Regions from separate parts of the Noviherbaspirillum sp. ST9 genome, predicted to be linked through region 1. Evidence: predicted binding sites of a transcription regulator. Region 1 holds the regulator's gene; each other region holds the start of a gene.
The links. The regulator sigma-54, encoded in region 1, starts transcription at its own class of promoters, with help from an activator protein. The targets are predictions, from matches to a motif close to TGGCANGNAANCTGCTTT.
Positions count from the first base shown of each region.

Region 1 (5,997 bases):
AATGTTCACCTCCGGCATCGCCATCTTCGTGCGCTCGGTGACGATGCGCAGTCGGTTGGATTCGCCCCCTTGCGCAACACCCATTCCACCCCCCATGACGATGCCGTCCATGACGGCGACATACGGCTTGGGATAGAAGTGGATGAGATGGTTCAGTGCATACTCTTCCGTGAAAAAGTCTTCCAGCGATGCGCTTCCGCCCTGCGGATTCGCCCGTCCCGCGTCGTAAAAGAAACGTATATCGCCACCCGCACAAAACGCACGCTCGCTGCTACTGCGGATCGCCACTGCGCGCACCGCACTATCGCTGCGCCACGCGATCAATGTCGTCGTGAGCGCGCGAACCATGTCGAGCGACAGGGAGTTCAGTGCTTTGGGGCGATCAAGCGTGATGAAGCCGATGTTGTTCTTGATATGGGTCTGGACGAATTCAGTCATGGCCGGCAAGTAAGTACGGGAAGCGGATCATTGTATCGGCAATGCCAGAAGCTCGCAGTCGCACGCCCGACATTCGCCGCGTGGCGGCGGCCAAATAAAAAGGGCGCATTGATGCGCCCTTGATCGTCATGGCCCTGACGGGCCGGAGAAATGTCACGCAGCGGCCGATGTGTCCGGCATGCGCTTGAACGATTCGTGCTGGTGGTCCTGGATCTTTGTCTTGTACTTCAGTACCTGACGGTCCAGTTTGTCAATCAATGTGTCGATGGCAGCGTACAGGTCTTCCGCAAAACTCTCGACATGAATGACGTTGCCCCGTAGTCGCAGATTGACTTCTGCTCTCTGTCTCTTTTCCTTTTCTGACGGTTTTTCCACACCCAAGATGACTGCGATATCAATGACATGGTCGAAATGGCGGATGATGCGTTCCAGCTTGGTTTCCGTATATTCGCGGATGGCCGGTGTCAGTTCGAGGTGATGTCCACTGATTGTAAGATTCATACAGCGCTCCTATGGATGGCGTCGCTGGAGGTTCGCACGTGCCCGCGTAGTCGAGCTACGCCGAACACAGCAACTACACTACAACACGAAAGCTACAGGGATTTGCGCAGATTGACTGGAGGGATTTTCAGGGCTTCGCGATACTTCGCGACGGTACGTCGTGCCACGACCATGCCTTGCTCCCCCAACATATCCGCAATTTTGCTGTCTGAGAATGGATTCTTGGGGTCTTCTGCTCCTATCAATTGTTTGATCAGCGCGCGGATTGCCGTCGATGAAGCTTCGCCCCCCGCTTCTGTGGCGACGTGGCTGCCGAAGAAGTACTTCAACTCGAACATGCCATGGGGGGTCAGCATGTACTTTTGAGTTGTCACACGAGAAATAGTACTCTCGTGTAAACCCAGTGTATCAGCAATTTCACGCAAGACAAGAGGGCGCATGGCGACGGCGCCATGGGAGAAGAAATTGCGTTGGCGGTCGACAATCGCCTGGGCGACGCGCAGGATCGTGTCGAAGCGCTGGCGCATGTTCTTGATCAGCCACTTGGCTTCCTGCAGCTGCGAAGTAAGCGACCCCTCACCCTTGCTCTGCTTGAGGATGTTGGCGTAGAGGGCATTCACGCGCAGGCGCGGCATGACGTCATGGTTGAGGAAAACCTGCCAGCCGTTCTTTGTTTTCTTGACAATGACGTCGGGGACGACGTAATCGGACGCATCCGAGGCAAACAGCGCGCCGGGGTGCGGATTGCAGCTGCGGATGACCGCCTGCGCCTCACGCAGGTCTTCTTCGTCGCAGTCGAGTGCCTTCTTCAGCTTGTTGAAGTCGCGCTGCGCGAACAGGGCGAGATGATTTTCGACGATGTCCAGCGCGCGGCGGCGCGTCACGAGCGCAATTTTCGGAAAGCGACGGATCTGGATTGCAAGACACTCGGATGCATTGCGTGCACCGACGCCTGCGGGCTCAAAGCTCTGGACCAGTTTCAGTGCGACGGCGAGTTCCTCGAGTTCGATCCCGAGCTCTTCCGGCAGACGTGCGTGGATTTCCTCGAGCGGTTCTTCAAGGTAGCCGTTGTCATTGAGCGCGTCGATGATCAGTTCGACGAGTGCGCGGTCGCGATGCTCGCGCACAGTGACGCGCATCTGCTCCAGCAGGTGCTCGCGCAGTGTGACTTCGTGGGCCTCGAGCTGAGGGCGTGCGTCGTCGTCTTCGGGCGCCTTTGAGGTGCGCGCGACGTCGTCGAAACTCCAGTCGCTGTCGCCGGAGCTGGCATCCGATCCCTCTGCGTTGCCACCTTCAAACGCACCTTCGGGTTCTTCGGATGAAGACGCGCTGCTGCTGCCTTCCGCTGCCGGTGCTTCCGTCGTGCTGCCGTTTGCCGTCGGGGATGCGCTGATGGCGCCGTCAGCAAGCAGGCGAACGGAATGGTCGAGGGGATCGTCGACCCGCTCCAGCATCGGGTTGTCCGAGAGGATCTGTTCCAGCTCCTGGTGCAGCTCGAGCGTCGACAGCTGCAGCAGGCGGATCGACTGTTGCAACTGGGGCGTCAGCGCCAGATGTTGCGAGATTCGAAGTTGGAGTGTCTGTTTCATACGTTCTGGTCTTCTTCCGTCACATCCGGAAGTGTTCACCCAAATACACGCGCCGCACCGACTCGTTTGCAATGATGTCGTCAGGACGGCCGCTTGCCAGGACTGAGCCCTGGTTGATGATATAGGCTCTGTCGCAAATGCCCAAGGTCTCCCGCACGTTATGGTCGGTAATCAGCACGCCGATGCCGCGTTCCTTGAGGAAGCGCACGATGCGCTGGATTTCGATGACCGCGATCGGATCCACGCCCGCAAACGGTTCGTCGAGCAGCACGAAGCGCGGGTTGGTCGCCAGGGCACGCGCGATCTCGACGCGACGGCGCTCGCCGCCCGAGAGCGAGAGCGCCTGGTTTTCGCGCAGGCGCTCGATCTGCAATTCGGCGAGGAGCGTGTTCAGCCGCTTGTCGATTTCAGCCTTGGAAAGCGGCTTGTCGTCGATACGTTGCAATTCCAGCACCGCGCGGATGTTGTCCTCGACGCTGAGCTTGCGGAACACCGACGCTTCCTGCGGCAAGTAGGACAAGCCGAGCGTGGCGCGCCGGTGAATGGGCAGGCGGGAAATCGCGACGCCGTTGAGATCGATTTCTCCGGCGTCCGACGGCACCAGCCCCACGATCATGTAGAACGACGTTGTTTTGCCGGCGCCATTCGGACCGAGCAGGCCGACTACTTCACCGCTCGCAACTTGCAGCGAGACATCGTGCACGACCTGGCGCGTGCCGTAGCTCTTTTGCAAACCGTTGACTACCAGTGTGCTCGTCATCTCATTTGTCCTTTGATTCGGAGCGTGGCTGGATAATGGCCTTGATACGGCCGCCGCCGGGCTTGTTTGCACCGGTCGCCGTGTTGTTCACGGTGAAAAATTCGGCGCGGCTGTCGTAGGAGATGAACTCGCCTTCAACTTCGTCGGTCGGCTTGTTGCCTTCGAGGCGGCGCATCTTTGCCTTCGAGAACAGTTTCACCATTTCGGACTTGCCGTCGTATTCGATGCGTTCTGCTTGACCTTCCATCCACTGATTCGGGCCGGCGTCGCGCTTCTGGCGAAAGGTCGCCACGCCGCCAGGCGGTGCGAACAGCGTCGCGAACTGGTAGCCGGCGGGATCCTGCGATACCACCAGCTTGTGCGCGCGCATGATCAGCGTGCCGCGCGTCAGGATCACGTTGCCGGTGAAAGTATTGACCTGCTTGATGTCGTCATAGGCCATCTGGTCGGCCTCGACATTGGTCGGCTTGTCGGAATCGGCTTTTTCCGCGTGCGCATTGCCTGCGACCATCGCGATCAGCGTCATCAGCAACAAGAAAAAATGTTTCATGAAAGATCTCGAATAGGAAGCATCAAGTTATACCGAATCAGCGCACGCGGGCTTGATACGTGCCATGAACATTGCTCGTCAGGTTGAACTCCCGCGTTGCATTGTTCGCCACCATGCCCGTACCCGTCAGCTTGGCGCGGTCCGTCGTGATTTCAACCGGCTTGTCGGTCTTCATCACATCGTCGTCCGGAAGCACCAGCATGTACTCGGTACGGATACGAATCGGCTCCGCCGTTGCGGATGCCGGCCTGTCCATGCGCACGTTTCGGTACAGGTGCACCTGGCTGTTGTCGCTGTTGACGCGCGCGCGCTCCGCACGAATGGTCATCGGTGCATTGGCATCGCGGATATTGCTCACGACAGGATTCACGATGTCGTACGAATCATCCTGCGGATTGTGCGTCATTCTTTCGCCGGCAACATGGTATTGCGCCGAGCCTGTCTTCGACAACTTCACGTAGCTGAACTTTTCAACGTAGAAATCAGGTTCACTGCGCTCCGGGCTCGGGACAACCGTATCGGTCGCGCGGCGCATGACTTCGTACAGCCAGAAACTGGCCAGTGCCAGCACGACCAGCGGCGCGAGTGTCATGAATAACCGGATGCGCCATGGCCGCATGCTCTGCACCTACTTCAGGTAGGGCGCCAGCGCCGCTTCGTAATTGCCCTGGGCGCGCATGATCAGGTCGCACAGCTCGCGCGCCGCACCTTGACCGCCATTCGCCTTGGTCACGTAATGCACGCGCGATTTCACTTCGCCATGTCCATTCGGGACACTGGCCGCGAATCCGACGCGCAGCAGGATGGGCAGGTCGATCACGTCGTCGCCGACGAAGCCGCATGCTTCCCGCGCCGTGCCGGTCTTGGCTAGCAGTTCTTTAAACGCTTCCAGCTTGTCGTGCACGCCTTGATACAGGTGCTGCACACCGAGATCGGCCGCGCGCTTGGCGACGATGGCGGACCTGCGCGCGCTGATGATCGCGGTGGCCACGCCCGATTGCTGCAGCAGCTTGATGCCGTGCCCGTCCAGCACGTTGAACGTCTTGATCATTTCGCCGTCGGGGGCGTAATGCAGACTGCCGTCGGTCAGGATGCCGTCGACGTCGAAGATCATGAGCCGGACTTGCGCTGCCCTTGCCAGTATGTCTTGCATCAGATCACCTTTGCGCGGGTCAGGTCATGGATGTGCAGCGCGCCGACGAGCTTGCCGTCGGCATCGGCGACCAGCAACTGGTTGATCCGGAAATGCTCCATCAGCTCGACGGCCTCGACCGCGAGCTGATCGGGCAGGATGGTGCGCGGATTGGCGTGCATGACATCCGACATTTTCAGCTTGCCGAAGTCCTGGACGTTCTCGATCAGTCGGCGCAGGTCGCCGTCAGTGAAGATGCCGACGGCGCGTCCGGCATCGTCCACCACGGCCGTCATTGCCATGCCTTTCCGGGTGATTTCAAGCAGGGCGGCCGGCAGGGACACGTCCGGCTTGACCATGGGTACTGCGGCACCGCTGCGCATGACATCCCGCACATGGGTCAACAGGCGGCGACCAAGTGCACCGCCGGGATGGGAGCGTGCGAAATCTTCTTCGCGGAATCCGCGCGCGTCCAGCAAGGCCACGGCAAGCGCGTCGCCAATGGCCAGCGTCGCGGTCGTGCTCGCGGTCGGTGCGAGGTTAAGCGGGCAGGCTTCCTTGTCGACGTGGACGTTGAGGTGAACGTCGGCGAGTTGCGCCAGGCGCGAAGCGTCATTGCCGGTAATGGCGATCAGCTTGGCGCCCATGCGCTTGATGATGGGAATGATGGAAACGAATTCGGCCGCTTCGCCGGAATATGAAATCGCGATGACGGCATCGTTCTCCGTGATCATGCCAAGGTCGCCGTGCAGGGCTTCCGCGGCGTGCACGAACAAGGCAGGCGTGCCGGTAGAGGCCAGCGTGGCCGCAATTTTGCGGGCGATATGCCCGGACTTGCCAATGCCCGATACGACGACGCGCCCGCTGCATTGCATGAGCAAGCCCATGGCTTGGGCAAAGCTGTCGTCGGGGCTGTCGGAGAGCCTGCTCTTCAGTGCGAGCAGGGCGTCGGCTTCGATCTGGATCGTCTCGCGCGCAAGCTCAAGCGCGCGCCGCGCATTTTTCGCGTCGAAGTCTTTCGGCAAGG
Region 1 covers NZ_JBLWFR010000004.1:502,741-508,737, forward strand. The annotation lists gene ACNOHI_RS11535 (enoyl-CoA hydratase/isomerase family protein) at 1-438, opposite strand, end outside; gene hpf (ribosome hibernation-promoting factor, HPF/YfiA family) at 592-939, opposite strand; gene ACNOHI_RS11545 (RNA polymerase factor sigma-54) at 1,032-2,528, opposite strand; gene lptB (LPS export ABC transporter ATP-binding protein) at 2,548-3,288, opposite strand; gene lptA (lipopolysaccharide transport periplasmic protein LptA) at 3,290-3,838, opposite strand; gene lptC (LPS export ABC transporter periplasmic protein LptC) at 3,876-4,457, opposite strand; gene ACNOHI_RS11565 (KdsC family phosphatase) at 4,467-4,991, opposite strand; gene ACNOHI_RS11570 (KpsF/GutQ family sugar-phosphate isomerase) at 4,991-5,997, opposite strand, start outside.

Region 2 (5,997 bases), on a different contig from region 1:
CTTGCGCAGCGCGAGGATCTGCTGATCGTCGGTTGCTCCTTCCACGCCCCAGTTATTGCTGAAATTCTCGGAATGACCGTCGTTGTTGTTCTCGCCGTTCGCTTCGTTGTGCTTTTCGTTATAGCTGACGACGTCGTGCAGCGTAAATCCATCGTGCGAGGCGACGTAATTGATCGAAGCCCAGGGCTTCCGTCTGCGGCGGTTGAATAAATCCGCCGACCCGGAAATGCGCGCGGCAAAATCGGCGCGCTGTCCCGGATCGCCGCGCCAGAAGCGGCGCACGCCATCGCGGAACTTGTCGTTCCATTCAGCAAAACCCGGCGGATGGTTACCGAGCTGGTAGCCACCGGGTCCGATATCCCATGGTTCTGAAATCAGTTTCAAGCGCGACAGCACCGGATCCTGCAGGATCGCGTCGAAGAATCCGGAGCCTGGATCGAAGCCGGTTCCTTCACGGCCCAGCGTTGCCCCAAGGTCGAAACGGAATCCATCGATATGAAAGGACTCGGCCCAGTAGCGCAGTGAATCCATGACCATTTGCAGGACGCGGGGATGAGAGACATTCAGCGTGTTACCGCATCCCGTCTCATTGATGTAATAGCGTTCATTCCCCGGTACCAGACGGAAATAGCTTGCGTTGTCGAGCCCCCGGAAGCTGATCGTCGGCCCCATTTCATTGCCGCTGCCGGTGTGGTTGTAGACCACGTCGAGGATGACTTCGATGCCGGCCGCATGCAGGCGGCGTACGGCGAGCCGCATATCGTTCAAGCCGCCGCCCGACAGATAGCCCGGCTCCGGCGCGAAGAAGGAAAACGGACTGTACCCCCAGTAATTGCGCAGTCCCTTTTCCAGGAGGAACCGGTCCTGCAGGAAGGCGTTGACCGGCATGAGCTCAAGTGTGGTCACGCCCAGCTTGAGCAGGTGGTCGATGAAGCGGGGATTGGCCAGCGCCGCAAAGGTGCCGCGCAGGTCGGGACGCAGGTCATCGCGCAGGATGGAAATGCCGCGTACGTGCGCCTCGTAGATGACGGTCTTCGACCATGGCACATAGGGGCGCCGGTCGTCACCCCAGTTGAACAGGTCTTCCACCACGATCGACTTGGGCATGGCTTGTGCACTGTCGCGACGGTCGAAACTGAGATCCGCGCGAGGCGATCCGAGGCGATAGCCGAACAAGGCATCCGACCAGCGCAGCGGCCCCGACATCAGGCGTGCGTAGGGATCGAGCAGCAGCTTGTGGTGGTTGAAGCGGTAGCCGCGATGCGGATCGTAAGGTCCATAGGCACGATAGCCATACAGCAAGCCCGGCGCGGCCTCCGGCAGATAGCCGTGCCAAACCTCATCGGTGCAGTCGGGCAGCGGCAGCCGCGCGACTTCCTTGCGGCCGGCGGCATCGAAAATGCAGAGCTCGATCTTCTCGGCATTGGCCGAAAACACAGCGAAATTGACGCCCTGTCCGTCATACGTGGCACCCAAGGGGCACGGACGCCCCGGCAGCAGGCGGTCAGGGATCTCAAAAAACATTAGGCTCGTCTCCAGATGCGGCTGTCATTGTCTTTCTGATGGAGCGTTGTCGATCCTTTAAGTTGCCTGCGGGCCTGCACACATGTCATGCGGTCATGTACTGCACGGCCTGCACATCCGACGATATCAGTGGCAGATCGAACAGCGCCCTGGCGTCGTCACTGGCAAGTGCGCGGTACACGGCGATGTATTCCTGCACCGGCTGCTCCCAGGAAAAATCGGCAGCCATGGCATTGCACTGCACGGCATGCCACCGACTCGGGTTCACGTAGAGGTCGAAGGCACGGCTGACGGCCGCTGTCATGTTCGAGGGGGCGTCACCGTCGAACAGGATGCCACTCGCCTCCTTGCATGGCGTACCCGAGAGCCCGGCATCAACAATCGTGTCGATGATTCCGCCGACGCGCGATGCAATCGGAATGGTGCCGTAACGCATCGAATACAAGGGCGTCAATCCGAACGGTTCGAACCGGCTTCCGTGCAGCAGCATGTCGGCGCCGGCATGGAGCGCGTGGGCGCGCTGCTCGTCATAGCCGATATGTACCCCGACGCGTCCCGAGAAATGTTTCGCCAATGCGGCAAACCCGGCTTCGTAACCGTGGTCGCCGCGGCCGAGGATGACGACTTGCGCACGCGGGAAACGCTGGAGCACCTCGGGAAGCGCGACCAGCGCGACATCGGCCATTTTCTGGTGGGTCATGCGGCTGCCGAGCGCCAGCACAGGGGCGAACGGGTCGGCCGGCAGCCCGAACAAGGTCTGCAATTCACGCTTGCACACGCTCTTGCCGCGCATGTCGAGTGGCCCGAACTGCCGTGCGATGAGCGGGTCCGTAGCGGGGTCCCAGGTCGAGGTATCGACGCCGTTGCGGATCGCGTGCAGGTCCTTCCGCCGCGCACTGAGCAGGCCGTCCATCCCATGGCCGAAGCGCGGCGTCAGGATTTCGCCAGCATAGGAATGGCTGACGGTCGAGATGCAATCGGCGTAGCGGATCCCGGCCTTGAGGAAGCTCAGCTGTCCCCAGTATTCGCAGCCCTCGGCAGTACGCATCTCCGGTGGAATGCCGAGGAGCGCCGCATGCGCCATGGGATAGTTGCCCTGGAATGCGAGGTTATGGATGGTCAGCAGTGTCCCCGTTCCCTGAATGCCGGCGGCTCTCAGGAGCGCGGGGACGAGGCCGGCATGCCAGTCATTCGCGTGCACCACGTGCGGTCGCGCGAGCGTCGTGCGACCGGCGCAAATTGCGACGGCCGCGTGCGCAAGCGCGCCAAAGCACAGGGCATTGTCCGCGAACTCCGTCCCCGCGTCGTCGACATAGGGATTGCCGTGACGGGTATCGAAGGCCGGCGTGCGCAGCAGGATGACCGGCACGTCCTGTCCGGGCATCGATCCCGCGAGAAGCCTGCCACCGCCGGGCAGGTCCGGCAGCATGCCCGCATCCTGCAAGCCGGTCGCCCTGGCGAGCGCGGTCGGATAGCCGGGCATGAGGATGGAGGCATCGATACCCCGCTTGCGCAGGCTGCGTGCCAGGGAAGTAATGACATCGGCGAGACCGCCGGTTTTGACGAGGGGGACTGCTTCAGATGCGACGATAAGAACGCGTGCGTTCAATGTGGTGACTCCGGATCGTGTTGTTGTGTTTCCCGCCATGGGAAAAAGCCACAATAATTCGCCGACCCGATTTCCCTCCTGTCAAATATCAATTTTTCGTTGCCTTCATTTCAAAGCGTCTGCGAACCGATGGTCAAGCACTTCCAGGGAGGTGAAGGATTCCCTTCGAGACATTGCCCGACGCGTTGGTTGTAGGCACAATGTGCGGGTCGGCCACTGGCCTGTCTCCACGTTCCACTCGCACCATGAAGGAAAACATGAAACACGTATCCAAGCTTGCTCTTGCCCTGCTCATGGGCCTCGCATCCGCGCAATCCGTTATCGCCCAGGATGCGCACAAGGGGCATCATGGCGCAGCCGCGGACACGACGGCCGCTGCGCAGCTCTCCGCCGGTGAAGTCAAGAAGATCGACAAGGGCGCTGGCAAGATCACCATCAAGCACGGCCGGATCTACCGCCTGGACATGGAGCCCATGACGATGGTGTTCCGCGTCGCCGACCCGAAGATGCTCGATCAGGTCAAGGTCGGGGACAAGATCCGCTTTGACGCCGACAAGGTAAAAGGTGCGCTCACCGTCGTGAAGATGGAAGCCGCGCAGTAATCCGTTCTTCCATCGCGGCCTGCCTCGCGGGCCGCACCTCTCCCATCCCTACTCTCCGGAACTCCGGTTAATCACCTGCAGGTTGTTGAAGACCTGCTGCACGCCGGAAACCTTCAGCGCGGTTTGCCCCGCGTCGCTCTTCTGCTTCTCCGTCCCGATAAAGCCGGAGAGGATCACGACGCCCTTCGCCGACTCGACCTTCACCGAGCGCGCACCCCCGATTCCTTCCGTCTGGGCAATTTCCTGTTTTACGCGCGCCGATAACTGGGCGTCGGGAGAAGGATTTGGCGTGGCACAGGCGCCAAGCAAGAATGCCGCGCCAAGAATGAGACCTGTGGTTTTCATTGCACCTCCATTGTTCGTATCAGGTAAGGGAACTGAAGGTTATGACAACGCGTGGGCGCAAAAAAATTCCCCACGCAGCGTTTGTCCGAACGGTTTGAATACCCCTTCTTTGTCGATGGAATTGACACTTCTGGCTGGCAAAACGTTTGCGCAAAGTCAGTCGAATCGGGCTAATCCGAGCCGCACGGAAATTTACTGCCCAGATTTTTGGGCCGCAGAAATTTTATTCATTCCCCTTGGAATATTGCATATCCGATAAGACAGAATTTTTCCGTACGGCTTCGTAAGGCATTGATAAATCTCACTTTTTGTCGACCACGCTTACATCTCATACAGCGTCCGTCCGTATTCGGCGATGAATGCCAGTCAAAACAAAGAGTTAACTATTTGGCATTGACTTTGCTGTACCTATGGTGACGCAAGCTGCCATTGCGTTTTGTCAATCAAGTCCTTTTATTCAACTTTACGAGGGGAATCATATGTTCAAGCGTTTCATTGCCACAGGAGTCGCTGCCTGTGCAGGCCTGGTACTCAGCGTGGCCAGCCTGCCAGCCGCAGCCTACACATTGGACGTCAAGATCGGCCAGACCTTGTCAGGAAACTCCGGCGATGCGACGGAGCTGGCTGCCATCGAAGCGATCACCGGCCAGGATCTGGAACTGGACTCAAAAGTCGACATCAGCACCGCCGCCCAGAACCCGGGCACGCTCGATCAGTGGTTCATCGATGTCGCCCCTGATACGCCAGGTTTCTTCGCTGTCAAATTCGGCATCGGCGGGCTAAACGTTGCAGCTGACACCTTTTTCTTCCAGAACATTGCAGAGTTGACGAAGCTCGTCTTTTCCGACGCGCAAGTTCTTGGAATTACCGGCATGTCGGGTTGCAGAAACTGCAATATTGAACGTATCAGCCATTACACGACGTTCAGCGGTGGCGAAACCCACGTACCCGAGCCCCTGCCGTTGACGCTGCTGGGCATCGGCATGGCCGGAATGTGGTTGTCGCGCAGGCAGCGTCGCGGTGACACCCAGGCGTGACATGGGCGTTACAGGCTATGCAATTAACAATAACTCTACGCCATTCCTGACTTTCAATAATTAGACCGGGGAAGGCATCCTACCGGATGCCCATTCCCCGGAACTTCTCTCCCACTGCCGGGGTCGTGCTTTGGCTATAATTTCCGCCTTCGCCCGATTGGACCCCGCCATGTCACTCCCCGCCCACCATCTCGAACTGCTCTCGCCCGCCAAAACCGCCGAGATCGGACGCGAAGCCATCCTCCACGGGGCCGACGCGGTCTACATTGGGGGGCCTTCGTTCGGCGCCCGCCACAATGCAAGCAATTCGATCGAGGACATCGCCGGACTGGTCGATTTCGCCCATCGCTACCATGCGCGCATCTTCGTTACGCTGAACACCATCCTGCATGACGCCGAGCTGGACGCCGCGCGCAAGCAGATCTGGCAACTTTACGATGCCGGCGTCGATGCCCTCATCGTGCAGGACATGGGCCTGCTCGAAATGGACCTGCCGCCCATTCAGTTGCATGCGAGCACGCAGTGCGATATCCGCACGGTGGAGAAGGCGCGCTTCCTTGGTGCGGTCGGGTTCTCCCAACTGGTGCTCGCGCGCGAGCTGACGCTGGAGCAAATCCGCCGGATCCGGGCGGAAGTCGACACCCCGCTTGAATACTTCATCCATGGCGCGCTGTGCGTCGCGTTTTCGGGCCAGTGCTACATCTCCCATGCCGACACCGGCCGCAGCGCCAATCGCGGCGACTGCTCGCAGGCTTGCCGCCTGCCCTATACCCTTACGGATGGCGAGGGACGCGTGGTGGCCTATGAAAAGCACCTGCTGTCGATGAAGGACAACGACCAGAGCCGCAATCTCGAAGCGCTGGTCGACGCCGGCATCCGC
Region 2 covers NZ_JBLWFR010000002.1:369,258-375,254, reverse strand. The annotation lists gene glgX (glycogen debranching protein GlgX) at 1-1,524, opposite strand, end outside; gene glgA (glycogen synthase GlgA) at 1,610-3,133, opposite strand; gene ACNOHI_RS05040 (copper-binding protein) at 3,391-3,735, shown strand; gene ACNOHI_RS05035 (BON domain-containing protein) at 3,784-4,080, opposite strand; gene ACNOHI_RS05030 (PEP-CTERM sorting domain-containing protein) at 4,560-5,117, shown strand; gene ACNOHI_RS05025 (peptidase U32 family protein) at 5,287-5,997, shown strand, end outside.
Region 2: a site for sigma-54 is predicted at 4,469-4,486, ahead of ACNOHI_RS05030 (PEP-CTERM sorting domain-containing protein). Genes of this name have one in related genera too.

Region 3 (5,997 bases), on a different contig from region 1:
ACGACGGACCATGTGTGGGATCGCCCCGAGATGCAGCACGTGCTGACGCGCGCGGTCGGCCTCGATACGCGCCTCGCAATCGACCATGGCATGGGCGAGCTGCGCGAGCGGGACGTGCTGCTGCTGGCGTCGGACGGTGTCTGGTCGAGCATGACGGAATACGACATCACCCACGCTCTTGCAGACGTGGCAATGGGCAGCTGGGACGCGTCATCCTGTGCGGACGCGCTGGTCAAGGGGGCGCTTGCATCCGGCTCGACCGACAACTGCAGCGCGCTCGTCCTGCGCGTTGACGGCCTGCCGGAAGAAAACCTGCGCGACGCCTTGTCCGTATCCGCGCAATTGCCGGTCCCGCCCAAATTGAAGCCGGGGCAGACCATCGACGGCTACGTCGTGGAAGCCGTCATCCACAGTTCGCCGGCAACGCTGCTGTATCGCGTCGTCGATCCCAAGACGCAGCGCCAGCTCGTCCTCAAGACCTTGCACCCCGATCGTGCCGGCGACCCGCACGAACGGTCCGCCTTCGCCCATGAGGAGTGGCTGGCGAAGCGCGTCGTCGCCCGCTTCTTCCCGCAGGTGATCTCACCCGAGCAGAAGAACTACCTGTATTACCTGACCACCTGGCACGAAGGCGAAACCTTGCAGCAGAAGCTGGATGTCGGGGCGCATTTCACCGCGCCGGAAACAGTCACGATCGGCGAGAAACTGGTACGCGCCGTGGGCGCCCTGCACCGCCGCAGCATCATTCATCGCGACATCAAGCCGGGCAACGTCCACTTGGGGACGGACGGCGAATTGCGCCTGCTGGATCTTGGGGTGGCGATGTCAGGACTGGAAGAGGAAGAACCGCTGAACGCGCCCCAGGCCGGTACGCCGTCCTTCCTGGCGCCGGAACAGTTCGAAAATGCGCCGCCGTCCCGGCAGACCGACGTGTACGCGGCCGGCGTCACGCTGTACCTGATGCTGACGCGCCATTACCCCTACGGGGAAATCGAACCATTCCAGCGCCCGCGCTTTGCTGAGCCGGTGCTGCCAAGCAGGTATCGACCGGAAATTCCCCTATGGCTGGAGAACGTCCTGCTGCGTGCGGTAGCGCGCGATCCCGCGGACCGCTTCGAAACCGCGGAAGAATTCCTGCTCGCCCTCGAACGCGGCGCCAGCAATCCTGTCCCGCCACGCGCTGCGGTTCCCCTCGCAAAACGCGATCCCGTGGCATTGTGGCGCGCGGTAGCGACCATCTCCGTCGTGATCAACCTGCTCTTGCTCTACCTCGTCGTCGCCAGATAAAAGACAACGGGGGCCGAAGCCCCCGTCGCCCATCCCCCTCGTCATACCTTGTCAGGCAGCTTCCTTCATCGCCGCCGGATGCGCCTGGCGGTGATACAGGAATTCCAGCACCGCGCTGCGGTACTCGATGTACAGCGGATCGTGCGCCAGCGCGACTCGGTCGCGCGGACGGTCGAGTCGCACATGGACGATGTCGCCGATCGTCGCTGCCGGGCCATTCGTCATCATTACGATGCGGTCCGACAGGAGCACGGCCTCATCCACATCGTGCGTCACCATGACCACCGTCGATTCCGTCTCGGCCACGATCTTCAGCAGCTCGTCCTGCAAATGCGCGCGCGTCAATGCATCCAGCGCACCGAAGGGCTCGTCCATCAGGAGCACCTTCGGTTCCATCGACAACGCGCGGGCGATGCCGACACGCTGCTTCATGCCGCCGGAAATTTCGTGCGGGCGCTTCTGCTCGGCATGTGTCAGACCGACCAATGCAAGTGCGGCCTTGGTGCGTTCTTTCAGCTTGGCCTTGCTTGCGGTCGCGCCAAAGACGCGCTCCACTGCCAGATAGACGTTCTCGTAGCAGGTCAGCCACGGCAGCAACGAATGGTTCTGGAACACGACTGCGCGTTCCGGGCCTGGGCCTGCGATCTCCCGATTGGCGCACAACAGGGTGCCGTCGGTTGCCGTGAGCAGGCCGGCAATCAGGTTCAGCAGCGTCGACTTGCCGCAACCCGAGTGGCCGATCAGCGTCACGAACTCGCCCTTCTTCACATTCAGGTTGATGTCGCGCAGCGCGTGGAAGGTTCCCTTGCTGGTGTGGAACACCATCTCCGCCTTCTGGATTTCGATGAACTTGCTTGTGTTGTCCATGATGCGCTCCTTAATTGCGGACGTCTTCGTAGGTGAATGCCTTGGCGATGGCGACCAGCGCCTGTTCCAGCAGGAGGCCGACCACACCGATCACGACGATGGCGATGATGATGTGCGGCACGTTCAGGTTATTCCACTCGTCCCACACCCAGAAGCCGATGCCTACGCCGCCGGTCAGCATTTCCGCCGCGACGATCACCAGCCATGCGGTGCCGATCGCCAGGCGCACGCCGGTCAGCATGTAGGGCAGCACCGATGGGAACAGGATCTTGGTCACGATCTTCCATTCGGACAGGTTGAGCACCTTGGCGACATTCATGTAATCCTGCGGCACGCGTTGCACGCCGACGGCGGTGTTGATGATCATCGGCCAGATCGAGCAGATGAAGATCGCCCAGATCGCCGCCGGATTCGCCGCCTTGAATACCAGCAGGCCGATCGGCAGCCATGCGAGCGGCGACACCGGTTTCAGCAGGCTGACGATGGGATTGAACATGCCCGCAAGGAACTTAAAACGGCCGATCATGAAGCCCAGCGGGATGCCGACCAGCGCGGCCATGCCGAAGCCCATACCGACCCGCTTGAGCGAGGACCACAGGTTCCAGCCGATGCCCTGGTCATTGGGCCCCTTCTGGTAGAACGGATCGGAGAACAGCTTGATCGCATGCTCCAGCGTCACCATGGGCGTAGGAAAGCCGTTGCTCTTGGCGGCGACGATTTCCCATACGAGGACCAGCAGGGCTAGGCCGAAGATGGGCGGAAGTACCGCAAGGACGAAGGGCTTCAAGGACATCTTCCTTTCAGGTGTGGGTGCCACGACCTGCTTCTTCGCCATTTTCTTTGGCGGTGATTCGGACACCGGCTCGACCGGCTTGTTCAGTACGTTTTCCATGACTGCGCTCATGATGGCCTCTTAAACTTTGATCTTGAAGGAACCTGCATACATCTTCGGGTTCTTGCCGTCCCACACCACGCCATCGATCAGTTTGGAGGACCGCATCGGATCCTTCGGCACGCTCACCTTGGCCATGTTGGCCGCATCCTTGTACAGGTCGATCTGGTTGATCTGCTTCGCAACGGCCAGGTAATCGACGTCTTCCTTCAGCAGTCCCCAACGGCGATGCTGGGTCAGGAACCACATGCCGTCGGACAGGTACGGGAAGTTCACATAGCCGTCATTGAAGAACTTCATGTGGTTCGGATCGTCCCAGGTCTTGCCCAGGCCGTTCTGATAGCGGCCGAGGATGCGCTGGTTGATGGCATCGACGCTGGTGTTGACGTAGGACTTGTCGGCCACGGTTTCGGCCATCTTCATCTTGTTCTGCAGTCCCGCATCGATCCACTTGCTGGCTTCGAGCACCGCGGCAGTCATGGCGCGCGCCGTGTTCGGATATTTCTTTACCCACTCGGCCGTCGTGCCGAGGACCTTTTCCGGATGGTCTTTCCAGATGTCCTGCGTGGTGACGCCGGTGATGCCGATGCCGTCCATGATGGCGCGATGGCCCCAGGGCTCACCCACGCAGTAGCCGTCCATATTGCCGACGCGCATGTTGGCAACCATCTGCGGCGGCGGCACGGTAATGATCTTTGCATCCTTCATCGGGTCGATGCCGTGCGCAGCAAGCCAGTAATACAGCCACATCGCGTGCGTGCCGGTCGGGAAGGTCTGCGCGAAGGTGTACTCGCGCTTCTCGGCCTGCATCAGCTTGGCCAGCGAAGCACCGTCCACGGCGCCCTTGTCGGAAAGTTTTTTCGACAGGGTGATGGCCTGACCGTTGTGGTTCAAGGTCATCAGCATTGCCATGTCTTTCTTCGGTCCGCTCATGCCGAGATGCAGGCCGTAGACGAGGCCGTACAGTACGTGCGCCGCATCCAGTTCGCCGTTGACCAGCTTGTCGCGCACCGCCGCCCAGGATGCTTCCTTGGTCGGCGTGATCTTGATGCCGTATTTTTTGTCGATGCCCAATACGGATGCCATGACGACCGAAGCGCAGTCGGTCAGCGGAATGAAGCCGACCTTGACTTCTTCTTTCTCAGGTTTGTCGGAGCCTGCGGCCCATGCGCCTTGCGTGGCCAGTCCTCCGAAGGCGCCTGCAGTCATTGCGGCACCTGCCTTGATCAGGCTGCGACGAGTCAGGTTCGTTTTGGATCCTTTTATAGTCATGATTTCCTCATGAATGATTTCGAAACTGGCAAAAAGAAAGGCGTCCGTCACTGCGAGTCGAAACGCGCGTGAACGGACGCCTTTGTCCAAACCACCCTCACCAACTTTGGTCAGGACGGGGTATTCAGTCGGTGCGCCGTCGTTGGCGCTTGATCCCTAATTGCAAGTGGTGTGCCAACGATTGTCAGCCGGTTTCCTACATATTTGATCCAGATTAAGCGGGATTGGCGCACTCATTTCGTGCGTTGCATTAAAAAAGGGCGCTCAGATGAGCAGATCGACGACATCGAGCATGCGTTGCGCCACTTCGGACAGCTTCAGGTTCTTGTCCATCGCGAGGCGGCGCAGCTTCTTGTATGCCTCGTCCTCGGTGCAATGATGGCGCTCCATGAGCAAACCCTTGGCGCGTTCGATGACCTTGCGTTCGGCAAGCTTGAGCTTGGTTTCGGAGAGCTCATGGCGAAGCTTCTGGTCCACCTCGAATCGCGCGATGGCCACGTCGAGCACCGCCTTCACCCGCTCTGCCGAGAGGCCTGCCACGACATAGGCAGAGACGCCTGCCTCAATGGCAGCATGCATCTTTTCCCTGTCGTTGTCCTCGGTGAAGCAGACGATGGGGCGACGATCATTGGCAGTGGCGGACACTACCTTTTTCAGCGCGGCGTCGGACTGTTCGTCGACGATGATCACGTCGGGCTGCAGTTGCGCGATTTGCTCTTCCAGGTCGGCATCCGGCGGCAGCGCCGCGAGGATGTTGTAGCCGCTTTCGAGCAGACCGATGCGGATCGCGCGGGCCCGTTCCGCCTGCAGTTGCGCGGCCCGGTCCGCGCCTTCGGGAACGACGAGTGAGTTGATGACAACGATCTTGAGCTGTTTGGAGTCGTTCATGGTATGAGAACCTCTGTGCGCTAATCCTATAAAATAGGGCTTTGCAAGAACCTTGCCATCCAGCCCCCCATCCCATGCTTGTCCTCGGCGTCGAATCCTCCTGTGACGAAACCGGCCTGGCGTTGTACGACACACAACGCGGCCTCCTTGCGCACGCCCTGCATTCGCAGGTCGCCATGCATGAGGAATACGGCGGCGTGGTGCCGGAACTGGCGTCGCGCGACCACATCCGGCGCGCGATTCCCTTGCTGGAACAGGTGTTGGCAAAAGCGGAAGTCACACGTCCGGCAATCGATGCAATCGCGTATACACAAGGACCGGGCCTGGCCGGCGCACTGCTGGTCGGCGCCTCGGTCGCCTGCGGACTCGGCCTCGCGCTCGACCGGCCTGTGCTGGGTGTCCATCACCTCGAAGGCCACCTGCTCTCCCCGCTGCTATCGAAGGATCCGCCCTCCTTCCCGTTTGTTGCCTTGTTGATCTCGGGCGGTCACACGCAACTGATGCGCGTGGACGGCGTTGGCCAGTACACCCTGCTCGGTGAAACGATGGATGACGCTGCAGGTGAAGCTTTTGACAAGTCGGCCAAGCTGCTCGGCCTCGGCTATCCCGGCGGTCCGGCAATTTCGCGCCTGGCCGAATTCGGCGATCCGGGCACCTACAAGCTGCCGCGTCCGATGCTGCACTCCAAGGATCTCAACTTCAGCTTCTCGGGCCTGAAGACCGCCGTCCTGACGCTCGTGAAAAACCATGTGGTGAATATCTGCGAACAGGACAAGGCAAACATCGCGCGC
Region 3 covers NZ_JBLWFR010000007.1:400,102-406,098, forward strand. The annotation lists gene ACNOHI_RS18510 (protein kinase domain-containing protein) at 1-1,287, shown strand, start outside; gene ACNOHI_RS18515 (ABC transporter ATP-binding protein) at 1,339-2,154, opposite strand; gene ntrB (nitrate ABC transporter permease) at 2,165-3,058, opposite strand; gene ACNOHI_RS18525 (CmpA/NrtA family ABC transporter substrate-binding protein) at 3,068-4,255, opposite strand; gene ACNOHI_RS18530 (ANTAR domain-containing response regulator) at 4,583-5,206, opposite strand; gene tsaD (tRNA (adenosine(37)-N6)-threonylcarbamoyltransferase complex transferase subunit TsaD) at 5,281-5,997, shown strand, end outside.
Region 3: a site for sigma-54 is predicted at 4,478-4,495, ahead of ACNOHI_RS18525 (CmpA/NrtA family ABC transporter substrate-binding protein). Genes of this name have one in related genera too.